2 regions of the Saccharomonospora amisosensis genome follow, and region 2 is predicted to be linked to the other one. Evidence: riboswitches for the same ligand, from Rfam matches in the RefSeq annotation. Region 2 holds a riboswitch; the other holds the start of a gene.
The links. Region 2 has a riboswitch for cobalamin ahead of FHU38_RS20070 (CbtB domain-containing protein). Riboswitches for the same ligand answer to the same signal wherever they lie in the genome.

Region 1 (11,746 bases), 2.6 Mb from region 2:
GACGATCCACCGTAGGCAGTCCTCGTCCCAGGTGATGCTGGTGATCCTGGTCTGCAGTGCGGCGTCGGAGTAAAGGTCGTAGTGCCGTGCGATCCGCTGACAGTGCGCGAGGATATCCGCGCCCTTGGCGTACTTCTCGGTTGGCATCGCGCCGGTCTCTTCCAGCAGCGGCAGGTAGATGTAGGAATCCACGTCGCACCGGATGCCCGGGTACCGGTTCCAGTACCAGGTGCCGCCGACGTCCGCGGCCCGGTCGATGATGCGGATGCGCGGTATGCCGGCATCGCGCAGCCGCGCACCTGCCTGCAGCCCTGACATCCCGCCACCGACGATGACGACGTCGACCTCGTCGGTCAACGGCTCGCGCTCGACCATGGGCTCGGCGTACGGGTCGTCGTCGTAGGTCTCGAACTTCCCGGAGACATCGACGTACTGCCGGTAGCCGTCGGAACGCATGCGCTTGTCCCGCTCCTGCCGGTACTTGCGCCGCAGTTCCTCCGGATCGAATCCCAGCTCGTCCGTGGTCATCGGCTGCTCCCATCGCTGCGTTGAAATGGTGATCACACTGTAGGTATGAAGCACTACTTCGTCAAGGTAGTGTTTGCTAGCTTTCTGATCCGACATGTCCGCTGAGCAGCGCATACTGGGCGGCCAACTTCGGCAATCAGTGGTCCGATCAATACCGGAGTTGTGTAGTACCAGGAAGCGAGCCTGATTGCGCGCCCAGCCAATCTCGGGGCAATGCCGACTTCCGCGCCGGCGGTACGGCGGTCGCCGCTACCGGCGTCGTGGGTCCGGCTTGCAAGTGGAAGCCCGACGAAGGCGCGCCCGTCGGCGCGTGTGCGCGCGGGCATCGACGAACCCGTCAGCAAGCGGCCAAAGGCGCGGCCACCGCCGGCTCCGTCACCGGCTTGCCCGGATCGAAGCGCTGCGGTCGGGACGGCCCCACATACCGGTCACGGCGCCGGGCACTGCCGCGGACCATCCGCCGGGCTGAGCCGGGCAAGGTGATGACTCCGGACAGGTTGACACTGTGGACATTCGGCGCCCGTGCGACCGGGACGTGAGCACGGTACCGGCTTCGCCCGCCGACCCCCGACCAGATGCAGGGAATTCCGGCGCTACCGTAGCGGCCCCTCGCGCCTCAGCAACATCATCACCACCGCTTGTGTTCCTGCGGGTTACCCGGAAGGCTCGCCGCCCAGCCCCTCGCCATCGCCGCGTACGGGGGCCACGACCGGGTGGCCGCCGGCGGTGGTCAGCACCTCCACGGTCGCGCGGTAGTGCCGCCGCAGCACCTGTGGTGTCAGCACCTGGGCAGGCGGACCCTGCGCGGCAACCCCACCGGAGTCCAGTAACAGCAGCCGGTCGGCGTACTGCGCGGCGAAGGTCAGGTCGTGCAGCGTGGTGACCACGGTGGTGCCGTCCTCGCGGCGCAACCGGTCGAGCCGGTCCAGCAGCACCTGAGCGTGCCCGATGTCCAATCCGGACGTTGGTTCGTCAAGCAGTAGCAGGCTGGTGCGCTGTGCCAAAACCCTGGCCAGCACGGCGCGCTGCCGCTCGCCGCCGGACAGCGTGCGCAGCCTGCGGCTCGCCAGTCGCCGCAGGTCCAGTCTCGCCAGCGATTCCTCGACGATGGCCAGATCGGTCGCGCCCTCCTTGGCCAGCGGCCCCAGGTGCGGCGTGCGGCCCAGCAGCACGTAGTCGGTGACGGTGAGGCCGTCCGGCAGGATCGGGTTCTGCGGGGCGTAGCCGAGCAGCCTCGCTCGCCTGCGCCGGGTCAGCGCATCGCTCGCCGTGCCGTGCAGCGTTATCTCGCCACCGTGCCGCACCAGTCCGGCGATCGCCTTCAGCAGGGTGGACTTGCCCGCCCCGTTGGGACCCACGATCGCCAGCCAGCCACCCGGCTCGATCTCCGCCGACACCTCGCGCACCACCGGATCGGCCCCGTAGCCCGCGGACACCCCGCGCAGCCACACCGCGGTCACGGCAGCCGTCCCCTCGATGTGCGTAGCACGATCGCGAAGAACGGCGCGCCCGCGAAGGCGGTGACCACACCCAGCGGCAGCTCTCCCGGCAACACCGTGCGCGCCACGTGGTCGGCGAGGATCAGGAACACCGCACCACCGATCAGCGCCAGCGGCACGATGACCCGGTAGCTCGATCCCGCCAGCAGCCGCACGATGTGCGGCACGACGATCCCGACGAACCCGATCAGCCCGCTGACCGCCACCGCGGCGGCGGTGGCCAGCGACGCCGCCGCGAGCAGCAGCAGCCGCACCCGGCCGGGCCGGACCCCGAGCGACGCCGCTTCCGCGTCGCCGAGCGCCAGCACGTCCAGCAGCCGGGCCGATGCCAGCAGCACGACGGCCGCCAGCACGACGTAGGGCAGCGCCAGCAGCAGGTCGCGCCAGCTGCTGACGTTGAGCCCGCCCATCGTCCACGTGTAGACCTGCTTGATCGTGTCGGTGTTGAGTTGCTGGACGAAGGTCTGGATCGCGGTCAGGAACGCCGTTACGGCCACGCCCGCCAGCAGCAGTGTCGCGGTTCCTGAACCACCCGCCGACCGCCCGACGGCCCAGCTCAACCCCACACCGGCGAGCGCGCCCGCGAACGCGGCAAGCGGCAGCGGCCCGATCAGCCAGCCGGTGACGGCCGGGGCGAACACCATGACCACCGTCGCGGCCATCCCGGCGCCCGCCGCCGCGCCGAGCAGGTACGGGTCGGCGAGCGGGTTTCGGAACACGCCCTGGAACGCCGCACCCGCACCGGCCAGTGCCGCGCCGACGAGACCAGCGAGCAGCACCCTCGGCACCCGCAGCTGCCACACGATCGCGGCCTCGCGTTCCGACAGCGGGGACACGCCGCCGCTGACCTGGGCGGCGATCTCGGCGAGGACGCGTTGCCAGCCGAGCTCACCCGCCCCGACCACGACGGCGAACACCACGGTGAACAGCAGCGCGAGCAGCGCGAGCAGCACAGTCCGTGGCCGCAGCCTCGTCGTGGCCGGGCGGGAACGAGCTTTGAGCACGGCTACCGGCCGGCGTCGCGCACGGTGGACGACACGGTGCGGACGAAGTCGACGAGCCGGGGACCCCAGCGCGAGGCGATGTCGTCGCCCACCGCGACCACGCGGCCCTGCCTGACGGCGGTCAGCGTGTCCCAGCCGGGCCGCTCGGCGACCGTGTCCGCGCTCTGCCCGCAGCAGTTGGTGTCGGCGAGGAAGATCAGGTCCGGGTCAGCGCGCAGGATGTGCTCCGCCGAGAGTTGCGGGTAGCCGCCGAGCGCGTTGGGGTCGTCCTGGTCGGCGATGTTGCGCAGCCCGAACAGGTCGTAGACCCCGCCGATGAAGGTGGCCGAGGTGACGCTGTAGAAGCTGGGGTCCAGCTCGTGGTAGTAGCTCAGCTCGGTTTTCGGTGTGTCGGCCACGAGCTTGCTGATCTCGGCCTCGGTACGGCGCGCGAGTTCGGCCCCCTCCTTGGCGTGACCGGTGGCCTTGCCGACGAGTTCGAACTGCGTGTAGGCGTCGCGCAGCGTCGCGGGTGCGGGAAGCACCAGCGTCTTGGTGCCGGTCTTCGCCAGCGCCTTCGAAAGCTTGTTCTCCAGGTCGGACTCGACGATGACCAGGTCGGGGTTGTGGGAGGCGATCGCCTCCGGGTCGATGTTGAGCCCGGAAAGGGACGTGCGCGGCGCCTGCTCGGGGTAGGTGGACTGATCGTCGGCCGCGACCACCTGCTCGCCCGCGCCGACGGCGTACAGCGTCTCGGTCGTGGAAGGTGACAGCGAGACGATGCGCTCGGGCGCCGCCTCGAGGGTGACCTCGGGCGCACCCGAGGGACGAAGGGTGACCGGGAAGCCGTTCCCACCCCCTGCCGAGGCCGATGCGGGCTCCTCCCGCTCGGCGCAGCCGGCGAGGGCGAACAACAGCAACAGCGGTAACAGTGGCAACAGCGCCCACAGGCGCCGGCTGGAAGGCAACATGGAACCTCGACTGGTCGGCCGGCGCGGGCCGCGCCGGGACCGCGGGCCGCGATCGCGGACGCCGCACCCCTGCGCCGGAGGCGGGTGGCGTCAGCGCGAGCGGCAGGCGACCTGGCTCGAGGCCCGCTGTCACGGCACGTGTTCGTACCGGCACAACGGGTCCCATCACAGTTGCGGCACAGCGCCGGATTCACACCGGACTTCGCTCCCGCTCGCGTCGAAGGACGCTACCAGGCCGCGAAATTCGGGTAGACTCCATAGGACAAATCACCGGTAGTGCACAGTCCGTGCGCCAGTCGGGCAAGGCGCCCAAAACATCAAGAACATCGCCGTTCTCCGCAGCCAGATTGTTACGGTCGCGTGGGCGGAATGTGCACTTCGAACCGGTGCTCCCACGTTTCCCAGATGTTAAGGTCGCGCTAATGAGCGGGCCATCGTCGTCCCGTGCGCAGCACAAACCGAGCACGAAGACGACGCAGGAGGTCCCATTGATCTTCTCCGCGATTCCGGCTCAGCAGGGTCTTTACGACCCTGTAACGGAACAGGATTCCTGCGGTGTGGCCATGGTCGCCCACGTCCGAGGGGTACGCTCCCACAACATCGTCACCGACGCGCTGACGGCGCTGACGAATCTCGACCACCGTGGCGCCGCGGGCGCAGAGCCCACCAGCGGCGACGGGGCGGGCATCCTGCTGCAGCTGCCGCACGAGTTCCTTCGTGCGGAGTCCGGGATCGACCTGCCTTCGCCGGACGCGTTCGGCTCGCACCACTACGCCGCGGGCCTGGTGTTCCTGCCCACCGACGCCGAGCAGCGCAGCAAGGCGGTCGGCCTGGTCGAGCGGATCGCGTCCGAGGAGAACCTCCGGGTGCTCGGCTGGCGTGAGCTGCCGGTCGACGCGGACACCGCCGACATCGGCCCGACGGCGCGCTCGGTGATGCCCCACATCGCGATGCTGTTCGTCGCCGGAACAGCCGACGCCGACGGCGTGCTGCCGAGCGGGCTGGAGCTGGACCGGCTCGTGTACCCGCTGCGCAAGCGCGCCGAACACGAGAGCCAGGCGGCGGGCTGCGGCACCTACTTCCCTTCGCTTTCGGCACGTACGCTGGTCTACAAGGGCATGCTGACGCCGGTGCAGCTGCCGAAGTTCTTCCCCGACCTGCGCGACGAGCGGCTCAGCAGCGCCATCGCACTGGTACACAGCAGGTTCTCCACCAACACGTTCCCTTCGTGGCCGCTGGCGCACCCCTACCGCTACGTGGCGCACAACGGCGAGATCAACACCATCCGGGGCAACCGCAACCGGATGCGGGCAAGGGAAGCGCTGCTTGAGTCCGACCTGATTCCAGGAGACCTCAGCAGGCTCTTCCCGATCTGCTCGCAGGAGGGCTCCGACTCCGGCTCCTTCGACGAGGTGCTGGAACTGCTGCACCTCGGCGGCCGCTCGCTGCCGCACGCGGTGCTGATGATGATCCCGGAGGCGTGGGAGAACCACGCCACGATGGACTCCGAGCGCAGGGCGTTCTACCGGTTCCACGCCAGCCTGATGGAACCGTGGGACGGCCCCGCCAGCGTGGCCTTCAGCGACGGCACGCTGGTCGGTGCCGTGCTGGACCGCAACGGGCTGCGGCCGGCCCGCTGGTGGCAGACCGCCGACGACCGGGTGGTGCTGGCCAGCGAGGCGGGCGTGCTCGACCTGCCGCCGTCGCAGGTAATCGCCAAGGGCAGGCTGAAGCCCGGCCGGATGTTCCTCGTCGACACCGACGCGGGCCGTATCGTCAACGACGACGAGATCAAGTCCCGGCTCGCGGCGGAGGCGCCGTACGAGGAGTGGCTGCACGCCGGGTTGCTCTCGCTGTCGGAGTTGCGCGACCGTGACCACATCACGCAGTCGCATGCCTCCGTGCTGCGCCGCCAACTCGCCTTCGGCTACACCGAGGAGGAGCTGAAGGTGTTGCTCGCTCCGATGGCTGCCAAGGGCGCCGAGCCGGTGGGTTCGATGGGGTCGGACATACCGCCTTCGGTGCTGTCCAAACGCTCGCGGTCGCTCTACGATTACTTCAAGCAGGGGTTCGCGCAGGTGACGAACCCGCCGCTGGACGCGATCCGCGAGGAACTGGTCACGTCGACGAGCCGGATCATGGGTCCTGAGCAGAACCTGCTGCAGCCAGGACCCGCGTCGTGCAGGCACATCCAGTTGCCCAGCCCGGTGATCGACAACGACGAGCTGGCCAAGCTCATCCACATCAACGACGACGGCGACCTTCCCGGGTTCGCCTGCACCGTTCTGTCCGGACTGTATGAAGTGGACGGTGGTGGTCCCGCGCTCGCCGATGCGATCGAGCGGGTACGCAGGGAGGCGTCCGAGGCGATCGCCGCGGGGGCGCGCACGCTGGTGCTTTCCGACCGCGACTCCGATCACCGGATGGCACCCATCCCTTCGCTGCTGCTCGTCTCGGCCGTGCACCACCACCTGGTGCGCACCAAGGAACGGCTGCGGGTCGCGCTTGTGGTGGAGACCGGCGACGCCCGCGAGGTACACCACATCGCGTTGCTGCTCGGTTACGGAGCGGCGGCCGTCAATCCCTACCTCGCGTTCGAGACGATCGAGGACATGGTCGCGCAGGGCGCCATCACGGGTGTCGAATCCGCCAGGGCGGTGCGCAACTACGTCGACGCGCTCGTCAAGGGCGTGCTGAAGATCATGTCCAAGATGGGCATCTCCACCGTGGGCGCCTACACGGCGGCGCAGGTGTTCGAGTCGCTGGGACTGTCGCAGGAACTGCTGGACGAGTACTTCACCGGCACCGTCTCCAAACTCGGCGGCGTCGGCCTCGACGTGCTCGCCGAGGAGGTCGCCATGCGGCACCGGCGCGCGTACCCGGACAACCCCACCGAGCGGGTGCACCGTGGCCTCGACAGCGGCGGCGAGTACGCCTACCGGCGCGAGGGCGAACTCCACCTGTTCACCCCCGAAACCGTGTTCCTGCTGCAGCACGCGAGCAAGTCACGCCGCGACGAGGCATACCGGGCCTACGTCGACGAGGTGAACCGGCTCAACCGTGAAGGCGGTGTGCTGCGAGGGCTGTTCTCGTTGCGCACCGGCCAACGTCCGCCCGTGCCGATCGACGAGGTCGAGCCGATCGAGTCGATCATGCGACGGTTCAACACCGGCGGCATGTCCTACGGCGCGCTGTCGATGGAGGCCCACCAGACGCTGGCCATCGCGATGAACGCCATCGGTGGCAAGTCCAACTGCGGCGAGGGCGGTGAGGACCCGGAGCGGCTGTACGACCCGCAGCGGCGCAGTGCCGTGAAGCAGGTCGCGAGCGGCCGGTTCGGTGTCACCAGCGAGTATCTCGTGAACGCCGAGGACATCCAGATCAAGATGGCGCAGGGCGCCAAGCCGGGCGAGGGCGGCCAGCTTCCGCCGAACAAGGTCTACCCGTGGATCGCACGCACCCGGCACTCCACGCCGGGTGTGGGCCTGATCTCGCCGCCACCGCACCACGACATCTACTCGATCGAGGATCTGGCCCAGCTCATCCACGACCTCAAGAACGCCAACGAGCGGGCGCGAGTGCAGGTCAAGCTCGTCAGCACGCTCGGTGTCGGCACCGTGGCCGCCGGGGTGTCGAAGGCACACGCCGACGTGGTGCTCATCTCCGGCCACGACGGCGGCACGGGTGCCTCGCCGATGAACTCGCTCAAGCACGCGGGCACGCCGTGGGAGATCGGGCTGGCGGAAACGCAGCAGACGCTGCTGCTCAACGGTCTGCGCGACCGCATCACGGTGCAGGCGGACGGCGGGTTCAAGACCGGGCGCGATGTCGTCATCGCCGCGCTGCTGGGTGCGGAGGAGTACGGCTTCGCCACCGCCCCGCTGGTGGTGGCAGGCTGCGTCATGATGCGGGTCTGCCACCTGGACACCTGCCCGGTGGGCGTGGCGACGCAGAACCCGGACCTGCGCAAGCGTTACACCGGCCAGGCCGAGCACGTGGTGAACTTCTTCCGGTTCGTCGCGCAGGAGGTGCGCGAGTACCTGGCGCAGCTCGGCTTCCGTTCGCTGGACGAGGCGATCGGCAGGGCGGACATGCTGGACGTCGACCGTGCCGTGGAGCACTGGAAGGCACAGGGGCTCGATCTAGCGCCGATCTTCCGGATGCCGTCGCACACGCCGTACGGCGGCGCGCGGCGCAAGACCCGCGAGCAGGACCACGGACTGGAACACGCGCTTGATCGCACGCTGATCCAGCTCGCCGAGGCCGCGCTGGAGGACGCGCACCCGGTGCGCCTGGAACTGCCCGTGCGCAACGTCAACCGCACCGTGGGCACGCTGCTCGGTTCGGAGATCACCAGGCGGTACGGCGGGGCGGGTCTGCCCGACGACACGATCCGGGTGTTGCTCACCGGTTCGGCAGGCCAGTCACTGGGTGCTTTCCTGCCGCCCGGCGTGACGCTGGAGCTGGTGGGCGACGCCAACGACTATGTCGGTAAGGGCCTTTCCGGTGGACGCATCGTGGTGCGGCCGCATCCCGATTCACCGTTCGACGCGGAGGGACAGGTGATCGCGGGCAACACCATCGCATACGGGGCCACCAGCGGTGAGCTGTTCATCCGGGGCCAGGTCGGCGAACGCTTCGGGGTACGCAACTCCGGTGCGCTGCTCGTGGCCGAAGGCGTCGGTGACCACGCGTTCGAGTACATGACCGGTGGCAGGGCCGTCGTGCTCGGCAAGACCGGCCGCAACCTGGCAGCCGGCATGTCCGGCGGCATCGGGTACGTGCTCGACCTCGACAAGCGCCAGGTGAACGAGGCGATGGTGGATTTGCTCGCGCCCGAGGCGGACGACCTGGCATGGCTGAAGGGGATCGTGCGGCGGCACTACGAGCTGACCCGCTCGGCGGTGGCCGCGTCGCTGCTGGGCGACTGGCCGCGCCGCGGCGCGGCGTTCACGAAGGTGATGCCCAAGGACTACCAGCGGGTGCTGCGTGCCGCCAACGCCGCGAAGGCGGAGGGAAGGAACATCGACGAGGCCATCATGGAGGCAGCCCGTGGCTGAGAATGGCGGAGCTTGCGTAGCGGTGGCCGCGGGTGCCGATCGGGTGTGGGTGTCCCACAAGGCACTGAGGCAGCCCGTGGCTGAGAATGGCGGAGCTTGCGTAGCGGTGGCCGCGGGTGCCGATCGGGTGTGGGTGTCCCACAAGGCACTGAGGCAGCCCGTGGCTGAGAATGGCGGAGCTTGCGTAGCGGTGGCCGCGGGTGCCGACCGGGGTGGGCCCCCGCTGTGGCAGGTTGTTGGGCCACAGCAGGGGAGGGTGTCCCACAGGACACTGGAGGCGGCCCGTGGCTGACCCGACCGGTTTCCTCGACCACGAGCGCGTCGAACAGCCGAAGCGACCCAGGGACGAACGAGCCCGTGACTGGCGCGAGGTGTACGCCGACCTGGACCCGGAGGAGCGCAACCGGCAGGTGCGGGTGCAGGCGACGCGCTGCATGGACTGCGGTATCCCGTTCTGCCATTCCGGCGGTGCGGGCTGCCCGCTGGGCAACCTCATTCCGGAGTGGAACGACCTGGTGCGCAGAGGCGAGTGGGAGCAGGCCAGTGAGCGGCTGCACGCCACCAACAACTTCCCCGAGTTCACCGGCAAACTCTGCCCCGCGCCGTGTGAGTCGGCGTGCGTGCTGGCCATTTCCCCGGCTTCCGGCGGAGCGGTGGCCATCAAACGCGTCGAGGAGACGATCGCTTCGCAGGCGTGGGAATCGGGATATGCCCGGCCGGAGCGGGCCGCGGCCGCCACGGGTAAGAAGGTGGCGGTGGTTGGCTCTGGGCCTGCGGGGCTGGCCGCCGCGCAGCAGCTCACGAGGGCGGGACACGAGGTGACCGTGTTCGAGCGGGACGACCGGCTCGGCGGCCTGCTGCGTTACGGCATTCCCGAGTTCAAGATGGAGAAGAAGGTGCTCGACCGCAGGCTCGCCCAGTTGCGGGAGGAGGGCACCACGTTCGTCACCGGCTGCGAGGTCGGCGTGGACCTCACGGTGGAGGAGTTGCGGGAACGCTACGACGCGGTGGTGCTCGCCGTTGGCGCGCTGCGCGGAAGGGACGACACCGCAACGCCGGGTCGTGAGCTGGCGGGTGTGCATCTCGCGATGGACTACCTGGTGCCCGCCAACCGGTTCTGCGAGGGCGACGGGCCTGCAGAGATCGACGCGGCCGGAAGGCACGTCGTCATCATCGGTGGCGGCGACACCGGAGCGGACTGCTACGGCACCGCCACCAGGCAGGGTGCGCTGTCGGTGACGCAGCTCGACCAGTACCCGCAACCGCCGTCCACTCGCGACGACGACCGCTCGCCGTGGCCCACCTGGCCCTACCTGCTGCGCACCTACCCGGTGCACGAGGAGCGCGGGGAGCGGCTGTTCGCCGTCGCGGTGAAGCGCTTCCTCGGCGACGAGGAGGGGCGGGTGCGCGGCATCGAGTTGCAGAAGGTGCGCGTGGAGAAGGACCCGGGAACCGGGCGACGCCAGGTGGTGCCCACAAGCGAGGAAGTAGAAGAAGTTCCGGCCGACCTGGTACTGCTCGCGATCGGGTTCGAGGGCGTGGAGCACATGAGGCTGCTCGACGACCTCGGGCTGAAGCTCACCGGGCGGGGCACGCTTTCCTGCGGCACCGACTGGCAGACCGACGCGCCAGGAGTGTTCGTGTGTGGCGACGCGCACCGGGGCGCGTCGCTGATCGTGTGGGCGATCGCGGAGGGCAGGTCAGCCGCGCATGCGGTGGACAGCTGCCTCACCGGCTCCTCGGACCTACCCGCACCCGTGCACCCGACGGCGCTGCCGCTCGCGGCCGTGTGAACCCACTGCCTGAGTCCTGCACGCCACTCGTGCCGCTGACCGCGGAGCCAGGAAGGGTCAGCCTGCCGACCACGCGAAGTGCCCGAGAGCCGCGGCAGCCAGGAGGAGAAACGCCACGGGGAAGGCGATGTTGTGGAACACCCGTGCCCGGATGTGGGTGACGACCGCTGCGATGAAGTACAGCACCAGCCCAACCGCGGCGGCGAGCCCGATGAGCCGCGGACCGAGCAGGCCGAGAACAAGCCCGGCGACCCCAGCCGCCTCAGCGACCGCGAGGTAGCGGATCCATTCGCGGCCGACTCCCACCTCGGCGGAGTTGCGCACCACGAACTTCGCGCTGACCGCCTTCGCGACGACTTCGAAAGTGTTCGCGGCGATACACAGCAGGGTGGCGACCAGTAGCCCGGTCGCGAGCACCGCGCTCAACCGGAGCACCGCCCCGGCTTGCCCTGCCGGGCTCCGTGGCGGCCGAGGACCGCATCGGCATTCCCCGCGGATCTGACGATCGGTACGCTCATGGCTGTCTCCTCACGCGTGTACTCATCGGGTATCGCTGTTTCACTTGTCTCGACGCTGCGCACGTGGGAAAGGTGACCAACCCGTGGAACTGGTCGAACAGTTCGAGGCGGCAAGGCCCCGGCTGGTATCACTGGCGTATCGGATACTCGGCTCGCATCACGATGCCGAGGATGTGGTCCAGTCCGCGTGGCTGCGCGTACAGGACACCGGATTGGCCGAGTTGGCCAATCCGGCCGGCTATTTCACCACGGTGACCACACGGTTGTGCCTCGATCAGCTACGGATCCGCGAGCGACGTGGCGAACTCCCGTTGCTGTCCAGCGAACTGCCCACCGAACAGGTGAGTGCCGACGAGGCGTACCTGCGCCGCGAAGATGTGTCCAGGGCGCTGCT
Region 2 (11,746 bases):
CGAGCACGACGCCTGTGGCGTAGCCTTCGTCGCCGACCTCGCGGGCCGCAAAGATCACGAGATCGTCCGTAAGGCGCTCGTCGCCCTACGCAACCTGGAACACCGCGGTGCCCGCGGCGCCGAGCCCGAGACCGGCGACGGCGCCGGAATCCTGATCCAGATCCCGGACGCGTTCCTGCGTGAGGTCGTCGACTTCACGCTCCCCGAAGCCGGCGCCTACGCCGTGGGCACCGCGTTCCTGCCGGTCGACGAGCAGGCCAGAGGCAAGGCCATGTCGACCATCGAGCGCATCGCCGCGGAGGAAGGCATGCGCATCCTCGGCTGGCGCGAGTTGCCTGTCGACACCGAGCACGTGGGCCCGACGGCCGCGACCACGATGCCGCACTTCGCCCAACTGTTCCTGGCCCCGAGGCGCGACGAGCTCACCGGGCTCGCGCTGGAGCGGGCCGCCTTCTGCGTGCGAAAGCGTGCCGAGCACGCGTTGCGGGAGCAGGAGGTGTACTTCCCCAGTCTTTCGTCACGCACCATCGTCTACAAGGGAATGCTCACCGAGCCGCAGGTGGAGCGGTTCTTCCCCGACCTCACCGACGAGCGCGTGACCAGCGCGATCGGCCTGGTCCACTCCCGCTTCTCGACCAACACGTTCCCCTCCTGGCCGCTGGCGCACCCGTACCGCTACGTCGCGCACAACGGCGAGATCAACACGCTGAAGGGCAACCGGAACTGGATGGACGCGCGCGAGTCGCAGCTGTCCACCGAACTGATTCCCGGCGACCTCCGCAGGCTGTACCCGATCATCACCCGCGACGCCAGTGACTCGGCCTCCTTCGACGAGGTTTTGGAGCTGCTGCACCTGGGCGGTCGTTCGCTGCCGCACGCGGTGTTGATGATGATCCCGGAGGCCTGGGAGAACCACGGCGAAATGGATGCCGCGCGGCGGGCGTTCTACGAGTTCCACTCCACGCTGATGGAGCCATGGGACGGCCCCGCGCTCATCGCCTTCACCGACGGTACGCAGATCGGCGCGGTGCTGGACCGCAACGGGCTGCGGCCGGCGAGGTACTGGGTCACCGAGGACGGCCTCGTCGTGCTCGCCAGTGAGGTGGGCGTACTTGACATCGACCAGTCCACGATCATCCGCAAGGGCAGGCTGGAGCCTGGCCGGATGTTCCTCGTCGACACCGGCGAGGGCCGGATCATCGACGACGAGGAGATCAAGGGCGAACTGGCCGCGCAGCACCCGTACGCGGAGTGGCTGAAGTCGGGGATGCTGCGGCTGGACGACCTGCCCGAGCGTGAGCGCGAAGTGCCGACTCACTCCTCGCTGGTACGCAGGCAGCAGGCGTTCGGCTACACCGAGGAGGAACTGGACGTCCTGCTGGAGCCGATGGCGCGCACCGGCGCGGAGCCGATCGGCTCGATGGGCAACGACTCCCCGCTCGCTCCGCTTTCCAGCGGGCCCAGGCAGCTCTTCGACTACTTCACCCAGCTGTTCGCCCAGGTCACCAACCCACCGCTGGACGCGATCCGTGAGGAACTGGTGACGGCGCTTGGCGCGCAACTCGGCTCCGAACCCAACCTGCTCGACGCGGGACCGCAGCACTGCCGCAAGATCGTGTTGCCGTTCCCGGTGCTCGACAACGACGAGCTGGCCAAGCTCGTGCACGTTAACGACGACGGTGACCTGCCGGAGTTCCAGTCCTACACCGTGCACGGCACCTACGAGGTCGCGGGCGGTGGGCAGGCACTGTTGCGCAGGCTCGAGGAGATTCGCGCGGAGGTGTCCGAGGCGATCGCGGGCGGCGCGCGGCTCATCGTGCTCTCCGACCGCGGCGTGGACGCCGAGCACGCGGCGATTCCGTCGCTGCTGCTGACCGGAGCCGTGCACCACCACCTCGTCCGGGAGAAGAGCCGCACCCAGGTGGGGCTCGTCGTCGAGGCCGGCGACGCCCGCGAGGTGCACCACATCGCGCTGCTCATCGGCTACGGCGCGGCGGCGGTGAACCCCTACCTCGCCATGGCGACCGTGGAAGAGATGGCCGAGCAGGGCCGCATCCCCGGCGTCACGGCGAAGGAAGCCACCCGCAACCTCATCAAGGCGCTCGGCAAGGGTGTGCGCAAGACCATGTCGAAGATGGGTGTCTCCACCGTCGCTTCCTACACCGGTGCGCAGATCTTCGAGGCGATCGGGCTCGGCGAGGAGGTCATCGACACCTGCTTCACCGGTACCACCTCGCGGCTCGGCGGGGTCGGCTTCGACACCCTCGCCGACGAGGCCGCGCGGCGGCACCGGCGCGCGTTTCCCGCCGACGGCGTCCGCCCCAACCACAGGGAACTGGACACCGGCGGCGACTACCAGTGGCGGCGCGAAGGCGAGCCGCACCTGTTCAACCCGCAGACGGTGTTCAAGCTCCAGCACTCCACTCGCACCGGCAAGTACGAGATCTTCAAGGAGTACACCAAGGCGGTCGACGACCAGGCGCAGCGGCTGATGACACTGCGCGGGCTGTTCGACCTCAAGGAGGGCGAGCGCCCGCCGGTACCGATCGAGGAGGTGGAGCCGGTATCGGAGATCGTGAAGCGGTTCGCCACCGGTGCGATCTCCTACGGGTCGATCTCGGAGGAAATGCACCAGACGCTGGCCATCGCCATGAACCGGCTCGGTGGCAAGTCCAACACCGGCGAGGGCGGTGAGGACCCGGAGCGGCTGTACGACCCGCAGCGGCGCAGTGCCGTGAAGCAGGTCGCGAGCGGCCGGTTCGGTGTCACCAGCGAGTACCTCGTGAACGCCGACGACATCCAGATCAAGATGGCGCAGGGCGCCAAGCCGGGCGAGGGCGGCCAGTTACCCGGTAGCAAGGTGTACCCCTGGATCGCCAAGACCCGCTTCTCCACGCCGGGTGTGGGGCTGATCTCACCGCCACCGCACCACGACATCTACTCGATCGAGGATCTGGCCCAGCTGATCCACGACCTCAAGAACGCCAACCCGGCCGCACGCATCCACGTGAAGCTGGTGTCCGAGGTCGGTGTCGGCACCGTGGCCGCCGGGGTGTCCAAGGCACACGCCGACGTGGTGCTCATCTCCGGGCACGACGGCGGCACGGGTGCCTCACCGCTGTCCTCGATCAAGCACGCGGGCGGGCCATGGGAGCTCGGGCTGGCGGAAACGCAGCAGACGCTGCTGGCCAACCGGTTGCGTGACCGGATCGTGGTGCAGACCGACGGCCAGCTCAAGACCGGGCGCGACGTCGTCATCGCCGCGCTGCTGGGTGCGGAGGAGTTCGGTTTCGCCACCGCCCCGCTGGTGGTTTCGGGCTGCATCATGATGCGGGTCTGCCACCTGGACACCTGCCCGGTGGGCGTGGCGACGCAGAACCCGAAGCTGCGGGCCAAGTTCAGTGGCAAGGCCGAGTACGTGGTGAACTTCTTCGAGTTCGTCGCGCAGGAGGTGCGCGAGTACCTGGCAAGGCTCGGTTTTCGTTCGGTCGCCGAGGCGGTCGGCCACGCAGAGCTGCTGGACACCCGCAAGGCGGTTGAGCACTGGAAGGCCTCGGGGCTGGACCTGTCCCCGATCTTCCATGTACCCGAACTGGAACCGAGGGCGGCACGGCACCAGGTGGTCGCGCAGGACCACGGGTTGGACAAGGCGCTGGACAACACGCTCATCCAGCTCGCGGAAGGCGCGCTCAGCTCGGGCGACAAGGTGCGGCTGGAGTTGCCGGTGCGCAACGTCAACCGCACGGTCGGCACCATGCTCGGCTCCGAGCTGACCAAGCGGTGGGGCGGCGACGGCCTTCCCGACGACACCATCGACATCACCTTCACCGGCACCGCGGGGCAGTCGTTCGGCGCGTTCCTGCCGAACGGCATCACGCTGCGGTTGGTGGGGGACGGCAACGACTACGTCGGCAAGGGGCTTTCCGGTGGGCGGATCACCGTGCGCCCTCCGCTGGAGGCACGCTTCGCCGCCGAGGAGCACATCATCGCGGGCAACGTGATCTGCTATGGGGCCACCGGTGGCGAGGTCTTCCTGCGCGGCAAGGTCGGCGAGCGGTTCTGCGTACGCAACTCCGGCGCGCTGGCGGTGGTGGAAGGTGTCGGTGACCACGGCTGCGAGTACATGACCGGCGGCAGGGTGGTGGTGCTCGGGCCGACCGGGCGCAACTTCGCCGCGGGAATGTCCGGCGGTATCGCCTACGTGCTTGACCTCGATCCGGTCCGGGTCAACCAGGAGATGGTGGACCTCGACGAGTTGGACGAGACCGATGCGCAGTTCCTGCGCGAGGTCGTGGAGCGGCACTACGACGAGACCTCCTCGGCCGTGGCGCACGCGCTGCTGACCGACTGGGACCTGGCGCTGCCCAGGTTCGGCAAGGTCATGCCGAAGGACTTCAAGCGCGTGCTGCGGGCACAGGCCGAGGCGGAACGCGAGGGAAGGGACGTCAACGAAGCGATCATGGAGGCGGCACATGGCTGACAATCGGCAAGCCCCAGCCATGGACGCCGACCGGAATGGGCCCCCGCTGTGGCAGGCTTTCGGGCCACAGCAGGGGAGGGTGTCCCGCAAGACGATGGAGGCGGCACATGGCTGACCCCAAGGGCTTTCTCACCACACCCAGGGAGACGCCGAAGTCTCGCCCTGTGGACGTGCGGATCAAGGACTGGCGCGAGGTCTACGAGGATTTCGAGCAGTCGAAACTCACCAAGCAGGCGGGCCGCTGCATGGACTGCGGTATCCCGTTCTGCCATCAGGGCTGCCCGCTGGGCAACCTGATTCCGGAGTGGAACACGCTGACGTGGCGGGAGGACTGGCAGGCCGCGATCGAGCGGCTGCATGCCACGAACAACTTCCCGGAGTTCACCGGGACGCTGTGTCCCGCACCGTGTGAGACCGCCTGCGTGCTCGGGATCAACGACGACCCGGTGACCATCAAGCGGGTCGAGATCTCGATCATCGACAGGGCCTGGGAAGAAGGCTGGGTGACCCCGCAGCCACCCGTCACCAGGACCGGCAAGAAGGTCGCGGTGGTGGGCTCCGGTCCCGCGGGACTCGCGGCCGCGCAACAGCTCACCCGCTCCGGACACGACGTCGTGGTGTTCGAGCGGGCGGACGCGATCGGTGGCCTGCTGCGCTACGGGATTCCCGAGTTCAAGATGGAGAAGTACCGCCTCGACCGGCGGCTTGAGCAGATGCGGGCGGAAGGCACCGAGTTCAGGGCCGGGGTCAACGTCGGGGTGGACGTCACGGCCGAGCGGCTGCTTTCGGAGTACGACGCGGTGGTCCTCGCCGGTGGCGCTACGGCGTGGCGTGACCTACCGGTGCCCGGCAGGGACCTGCCCGGCGTGCACCAGGCCATGGAGTACCTGCCGTTCGCCAACCGGGTCGCCAGCGGGAAGCTGGCGCGGACCCCGATCGACGCGGCGGGCAAGGACGTCGTGGTGATCGGCGGTGGCGACACCGGTGCCGACTGTGTCGGTACCGCGCACCGGCAGGGTGCGCGATCGGTTACCCAACTGGAGATCATGCCGAGGCCGCCTCAGTCGCGTTCGGACGCGCATCCGTGGCCGACCTACCCCATGATCTACCGGGTTTCCTCGGCTCACGAGGAGGGCGGCGAGCGGCTTTACTCGGTGAACACCAAGGAGTTCCTCGCGGACTCCGACGGCAATCTGCGGGCGCTGAAGCTCGTGGAGGTCCGCAACGAGGGCGGGAAGTTCGTTCCCGTTGAGGGCAGCGAACGGGAGCTGCCCGCCCAGTTGGTGCTGCTGGCCATGGGCTTCGTCGGGCCGCAGCGTGAGGGCCTACTTGAGCAGCTCGGCGTCGAGCTGGACGAGCGGGGCAACGTGGCAAGGGACGCCTCGTACCAGACGAGTGTCGACAAGGTGTTCGTAGCAGGCGACATGGGCAGGGGTCAGTCGCTGATCGTATGGGCGATCGCGGAGGGCCGGTCCGCCGCCGCCGGGGCCGACGGCTACCTCACCGGCCGGGACGTGCTTCCCGCGCCGATCGCGCCGACGGACCGTCCGATCTCCTGACCGCGGGGTGTTCAGCGGATTCGGGGGGTCCGCTGAACACCCCCATCGCTGGCCCGCACACTCGTTCGAGAGTGCGCAACGCCATGGCTGGAGTGTGCCGGCTGGCGGTGGACGTGAATTCCGGCTTGGCTGAATCACGCAGGCCCAGTGGTGATTCAGACTCTTGCTGGGTTGTGCGATTGACGACCGACGTCGGCACGTTGATCGAGAAGGCCCGCGTCCGCGCACAGCTCAGCCAGCGTGCCCTTGCCGAGGCCAACGGGGATCTAGCAACCGACCTTGTCGCGAGTCATTTCCGGTGATCGGGCCGCGAAGCTGCCGGAGTTGGTGGCGATCGCCTGGGCAACCGGGCACACGGTCACCCAGTTGACCGGAACCAGGACGGTGGCCGATCGAGCACAGTGCGGCACGAGCGACCAACGAGGTTCACAAGTCTGATCGTTCCTACCGCCCGCCGCCGCAGCCCGCCGACCTCGGTGGTCCCAGGCCCGACGTCGATAAGAACGGTCACCGTCGCGCCCGCTTGGCAACCTACCTTGATCAGTGGAAAGCCTGCTCCGTGACGACGAGGCCGCTACTCGACACAACCACCGGATGGTCGAGAACTCGGTCACGTTGACGATGCTGTCCAGACCACCGTAGCCTTCGACGAGTTACGCGACAGCGGCTGGAAGCCGGTGAGAATCCGGCACGGTCGCGCCACTGTATCCGGGTTCGTACCCACGACCCGGGAGTCAGACCCGGCGCTGTCGCGACCGTTCCGAGTGGGCCGCGTCAAGCCCAAGGAGGTTTCGATGTCGCAGGCGAGCGTCGCCGCACCCCGTCCCATCCACATCTCGATCCCGCTGCGGGAGATCCTGCCGTGGGCGATCTTCGTCGGCGTCCTCGCGCTGGCCGTCCTGTACTTCGTGAGTACCGAGGCGGGCGCGGTAGAGCTGCTGTCCAGCGACGGCCTCGTGCACGAGTTCCTGCACGACGGTCGGCACCTGCTGGCTTTCCCCTGCCACTGACCGGGAAACGCTGATGAGGACCCTGCTGGTCCGCGGCATGCTCGCGGGCCTGGTCGCCGGTGCGCTCGCGGCGGTTTTCGCCTATGTCTTCGCCGAACCGTCCGTCGAGGCCGCGATCGCACTTGAGGAATCAGCACAACACCACGGCAGCGCCAGTGCCGCGCACACGCACGCCGAGAACGCGGCGGTGAGCCGCACCGTGCAGAGCACGCTGGGACTGCTCGTCGGCACCGCCGGCTACGGCGTCGCCGCCGGCGGACTGTTCGCCATAGCGTTCGCGCTGCTGCACGGCCGCGTGACCACCATGGCGCCACGGGTGTCGGCCGCGCTGCTGGCCGCGGGCACGTTCGTGGTAGCGGTACTGGTTCCGTTCCTGAAGTATCCGGCGAACCCGCCCTCGGTCGGGCAGGCGGGCACGATCGGCGAGCGCACCAGCCTGTACTTCGGGTTCGTCGCGCTGTCCGTGGCGACCGGGATCGTCGCCGTGGTCGCGGGTCGTGCACTCGCGCGGCGACTCGGCGCGACCTCGTCGCTGTTGCTGGCGACGGCCGGATACCTCACGGTGATCGCGACGGCCTCGGCACTGCTGCCGGTGGTCGACGAGATCCCAGGTGGTTTCCCCGGCGCGACGCTGTGGGACTTCCGGGTGGCGTCACTGGGCACGCAACTGCTGTTGTGGAGCGCGCTCGGCCTCGTGTTCGGCACGCTCGCCGAACGGGTGCTGCGAGTGCGAACGCCGGCGGGTCAGCGATAGCGCGCCGACGCGGCCAGCGCCAGCGCCGCCAGCCCCACCAGCCGCGACAGCCGCACGGCCCTGCGCAGCTCCTGCGGGCCGGGTGCTGGGCCGTCGCCGAGCGCGCCTCGATGCTCCACCCGGTCCCCGTACCGGTTGCTGCCCCCGAGCCGGACCCGCAGCGCGCCTGCGAACGCCGCCTCGACCTGCCCCGCGTTGGGGCTGGGGTGCTTGCGGGCATCGCGGCGCCACGCCCGCAACGCCCCGGCCGCGCTACCGCCGACCAGTCGGGCCGACACCACGGCGGCCGCCGCACTCAGCCGCGCGGGCACGAGGTTGGCGATGTCGTCGGCCCGCGCGGCGGCCCAGCCGAACCGCTCGTAGCGAGGAGACCGATGTCCCACCATCGCGTCGAGGGTGTTGAGCGCGCGGTAGCCGAGCAGGCCCGGTATCCCCGCCAGCCCACCCCACAGCAGCGGGGCGACGACCGCGTCGGAGGTGTTCTCCGCGATCGACTCCGTCGCCGCACGGGCGAGTTCGCTGCTGCCGAGATCCGTCGCGTCACGGCCACAGAGGTGGGAAAGGCGTGCTCGCGCGGCGTCGATCCGCCCCGACTCCAACAGCTGCGCCATTACCTCGCCTTCCCGCGCGAGTCCCCGCGCACCCAATACCACCCAGGTAACGGCTGCCGTGGTGACGAACCGGGCGAGCGGGTGACGCGCCGTGACCGCTTGCAGTGCCGTTCCCGCGCCCACGGCCGCGCCGACGCACGCTGCCGCGTAGCCAACGCCCCTGCCGCGAGAGTCGGCCCACACCCGCTCCTCCAGCGCCGCGGCGAGCGCCCCGAAGCAGGCCACCGGGTGCCCGCGACGCGGGTCGCCGAAAATCGCGTCAGCGGCGTGGCCTGCGACGATTCCGGCAGCGGTGGCGCGACGAGGAAGGATCACAGCGCGAACCCTAGCCGGTGGGCAAGAATGCCGACCATGACGAACGATTCCGGGCGCAGGCTCGCGGACGCCGTGGCCGCTCGGCTGGAGGCCGGTGCCGCGATGCTGCGCCGCTTCGGTCGCGGCGGCCACGGCAACGGCCGCGTCCTCATCCTCGGTGGTGTCCGATCGGGCAAGTCACGCTACGCCGAGCAGTTGATGGTCGGCTACAACCATGTCGTTTACATCGCGGGCGGCCTGCCGCCGACCGACGACGACCCGGAATGGGCGGCTCGGGTGGCCGCTCACCGTGCGCGCAGGCCACCGCACTGGCGCACCGTTGAGACCGCCGATCTGGCGGGAACGCTGCGCTCCACCACCACGCCGATGCTGGTGGACTGCCTCGGCACCTGGTTGAGCCGGGTGCTCGACGAGGTGGGTGCCTGGCAGCAGGAGCAGGGCTGGCAGCAGCGGGTCGACGAACGGTTGCGGGACTTCGTCGACGCCTGGCGCACCACCACCGTGCCGATCGTGGCCGTGAGCAACGAGGTGGGCTCCGGGGTGGTGCCCGCCACCGTGTCCGGCCGGATCTTCCGCGACGTGCTTGGTGCGTTGAACACGGCGGTTGCGGCCGAATCGCACTCGGTGCGGCTGGTGGTGGCGGGCCGCGTGCTCAGGCTGTGACAACCCCGCTGTGACAACCCGGAGGGAAGGAACGATCGATGAGGTTCGACATCCCGGAGCCCGACGAACCCGCTCGGCTGGCCGCCAGGGAGCGGCTGGCTGGCCTGGTGAAACCGCTCGGCGCGCTGGGGACGCTCGAGGAGTTGGCCGAGTGGTTGTCGGCGGCGCACGGCAGCGTCCCGCCACGGCCGCTTGACGACGTGCGCGTCGTGGTGTTCGCGGGCGACCACGGGGTGTCGGCCTGCGCCGGGGTGTCGGCCTACCCGAGGGAGATCACGGCCGCGATGGTGCGGGTGTTCCTTTCAGGCGCCAGCGGGGTCAACGTGCTGGCCGAACAGGTGGGTGCCCAGGTGCGGGTGCTGGACATCGCCGTGGACGCGGACCTCTCCGACGTGCCCGCGCGGGTTCGCGCGTACAAGGTACGGCGCGGTTCCGGTTCGATCGACGTCACCGACGCGCTGGCTCCCGGACAGGCCGAGCAGGCGTTTCGCGCCGGGATGGCCGTCGCGGACGAGGAGGTGGACGCAGGCGCGGACCTGCTCATCCCCGGCGACATGGGAATCGGCAACACGACGGTGGCGGCAGCCCTGGTCGCCGCCACGCTCGGGTTGCCCGCGACCGACGTGGTCGGCGGCGGCACCGGCGTGGACGAGGAGGGCAGGGCCCGCAAGGTCGCCGTGGTGGAAGCAGCGCTCACCAGGGCCGCCGACCGGACGAACGATCCGTTCGAGCTGCTCACCGCGCTCGGCAGCGCCTGCGCGGCGGCGACGGCGGGTTTCCTCGTCGGCGGCGCGGCGCGAGGCGTCCCGGTGTTGCTCGACGGCGTGTTCTCCGGTGCGGCCGCACTCGTGGCGCGCGACATCGCCCCCGGAGCGCAGCGGTGGTGGTTGGCGGGGCACCGTTCCACCGAGCCTTCCCAGCACTACGCCCTCAAGGCGCTCGGCCTGCACCCGATCCTTGACCTGGGGCTTCGGTTGGGTGAGGGCAGCGGCGCCGTGCAGGCCGTGCCCGTGCTGCGGTCCGCGCGCGCCGTACTGGCGGACATGGGCCTGCTGGCCGACCTGGCCTGAGTCGTGCGGGATTCGGCGAGGCTGGCGCTGGGCACGCTGACGGCGCTGCCGGTGCCCGCACCCCGCGTGCTTGACCGGCGGGTGGCGGGCAACGCGATGCTGCTCGCGCCGGTAGCGGCGCTACCGCTCGCGGCAGCGGCTGTCCTCGTGGTGCTCGGCGGCGAACTGCTGCGGCTGCCCGCGCTGGTCAGCGCCACGCTGGCCGTGGCGGCCGTGGCGCTCGCCAGCAGGGGACTGCATCTGGACGGGCTCGCCGACACCGCCGACGGGCTCGCGGCGTCCTACGACCGGGAGCGAGCGTTGCGGATCATGCGCAGCGGTGACAGCGGCCCGGCCGCGATGGTGACGCTGCTGCTGGTGTTGCTCGTGCAGTGCGGCGCGCTGGCGGGCGCGGTGTCGGCGGGACACGGCGCGGTCGCGGCGGTGCTTGCTGTGGTGACCGGCCGGGGGGTGCTGGTGCTCGGCTGCGCGCGCGGGGTGCCTTCGGCGCGAGAGGAAGGGCTGGGAGCGACCGTGGCTGGCAGTGTCGCGCTACCGCTGGCCGTTTTGGTCGCGGTGTCGCTGGCAGGCCTGGCGGTGTTCGCACCGGGCCTGCCGTGGTGGCAGGGTCCGCTGGCGGTACTCGCCGCCTTCGTGGTCGCAGGTGCCCTGCTGGCGCGGGCGGCGAGCCGCTTCGGCGGTGTGACCGGTGACGTGCTCGGCGCGTGCGTGGAGTCGGCAACGGCGGCGGCGCTGGTCGTCGTGAGTGTCTAGGGCTATTCAGGTGCGCGCGCCTCGGTGCGCGGGTAGCGCGGCCCGCAGGGCGGTGAGAAAGTCTGCCATGTCGGCTCGCACCGCGATCCGAAGCCAGTCCGCCCCGAGGCCGGGGAAGGTGTCGCACCTTCGCACCGCGTAGCCTGCGGCGCGAAGCCGGGAACGGACACCGAGCCCGTCTGGGACCCGGATCAGCACGAACGGCGCCCTCGGTGTGCCCGCGACCTGCACCCCCATCGCGCGCAGTCCCGCCAGGAGGTCGGTGAGGTCGGCACGCGCAGCACGGGCGTTGGCTGCCGCCTGCTCCAGCGCCTCGGTGCGGGTGCATGCCACCATCGCCACGGCCGCAGGTGTGGAAACCGACCACGGTGGCTGCACGGCGCGCAGCCGCTCGATCAGCTCCGGCTCGCCCAACACGTAGCCCGCACGAAGTCCCGCGATCCCCCAGGTCTTGGTGAGGCTTCTCAGCACGACCACACCGGGCAGCCGGGTGTCGGCAAGGCTTTCCGGTTCGCCGGGCACGGCATCGAG

Region 1: another riboswitch for cobalamin. It lies ahead of FHU38_RS07510 (ABC transporter substrate-binding protein); the one in region 2 lies ahead of FHU38_RS20070 (CbtB domain-containing protein).

The regions. Positions count from the first base shown of each region.
Region 1 covers NZ_JAAOYM010000001.1:1,528,034-1,539,779, forward strand. The annotation lists gene FHU38_RS07495 (flavin-containing monooxygenase) at 1-528, opposite strand, end outside; gene FHU38_RS07500 (ABC transporter ATP-binding protein) at 1,182-1,988, opposite strand; gene FHU38_RS07505 (FecCD family ABC transporter permease) at 1,985-3,031, opposite strand; gene FHU38_RS07510 (ABC transporter substrate-binding protein) at 3,034-3,981, opposite strand; cobalamin riboswitch at 4,066-4,227, opposite strand; gene gltB (glutamate synthase large subunit) at 4,470-9,041, shown strand; gene FHU38_RS07520 (glutamate synthase subunit beta) at 9,326-10,834, shown strand; gene FHU38_RS07525 (DoxX family protein) at 10,892-11,269, opposite strand; gene FHU38_RS07530 (sigma-70 family RNA polymerase sigma factor) at 11,436-11,746, shown strand, end outside.
Region 2 covers NZ_JAAOYM010000001.1:4,128,881-4,140,626, forward strand. The annotation lists gene gltB (glutamate synthase large subunit) at 1-4,480, shown strand, start outside; gene FHU38_RS27815 (hypothetical protein) at 4,473-4,595, shown strand; gene FHU38_RS20060 (glutamate synthase subunit beta) at 4,588-6,039, shown strand; gene FHU38_RS27820 (hypothetical protein) at 6,219-6,341, shown strand; cobalamin riboswitch at 6,673-6,797, shown strand; gene FHU38_RS20070 (CbtB domain-containing protein) at 6,834-7,049, shown strand; gene FHU38_RS20075 (CbtA family protein) at 7,063-7,803, shown strand; gene FHU38_RS20080 (cobalamin biosynthesis protein) at 7,794-8,729, opposite strand; gene FHU38_RS20085 (bifunctional adenosylcobinamide kinase/adenosylcobinamide-phosphate guanylyltransferase) at 8,766-9,392, shown strand; gene cobT (nicotinate-nucleotide--dimethylbenzimidazole phosphoribosyltransferase) at 9,431-10,462, shown strand; gene FHU38_RS20095 (adenosylcobinamide-GDP ribazoletransferase) at 10,466-11,215, shown strand; gene cobC (Rv2231c family pyridoxal phosphate-dependent protein CobC) at 11,222-11,746, opposite strand, start outside.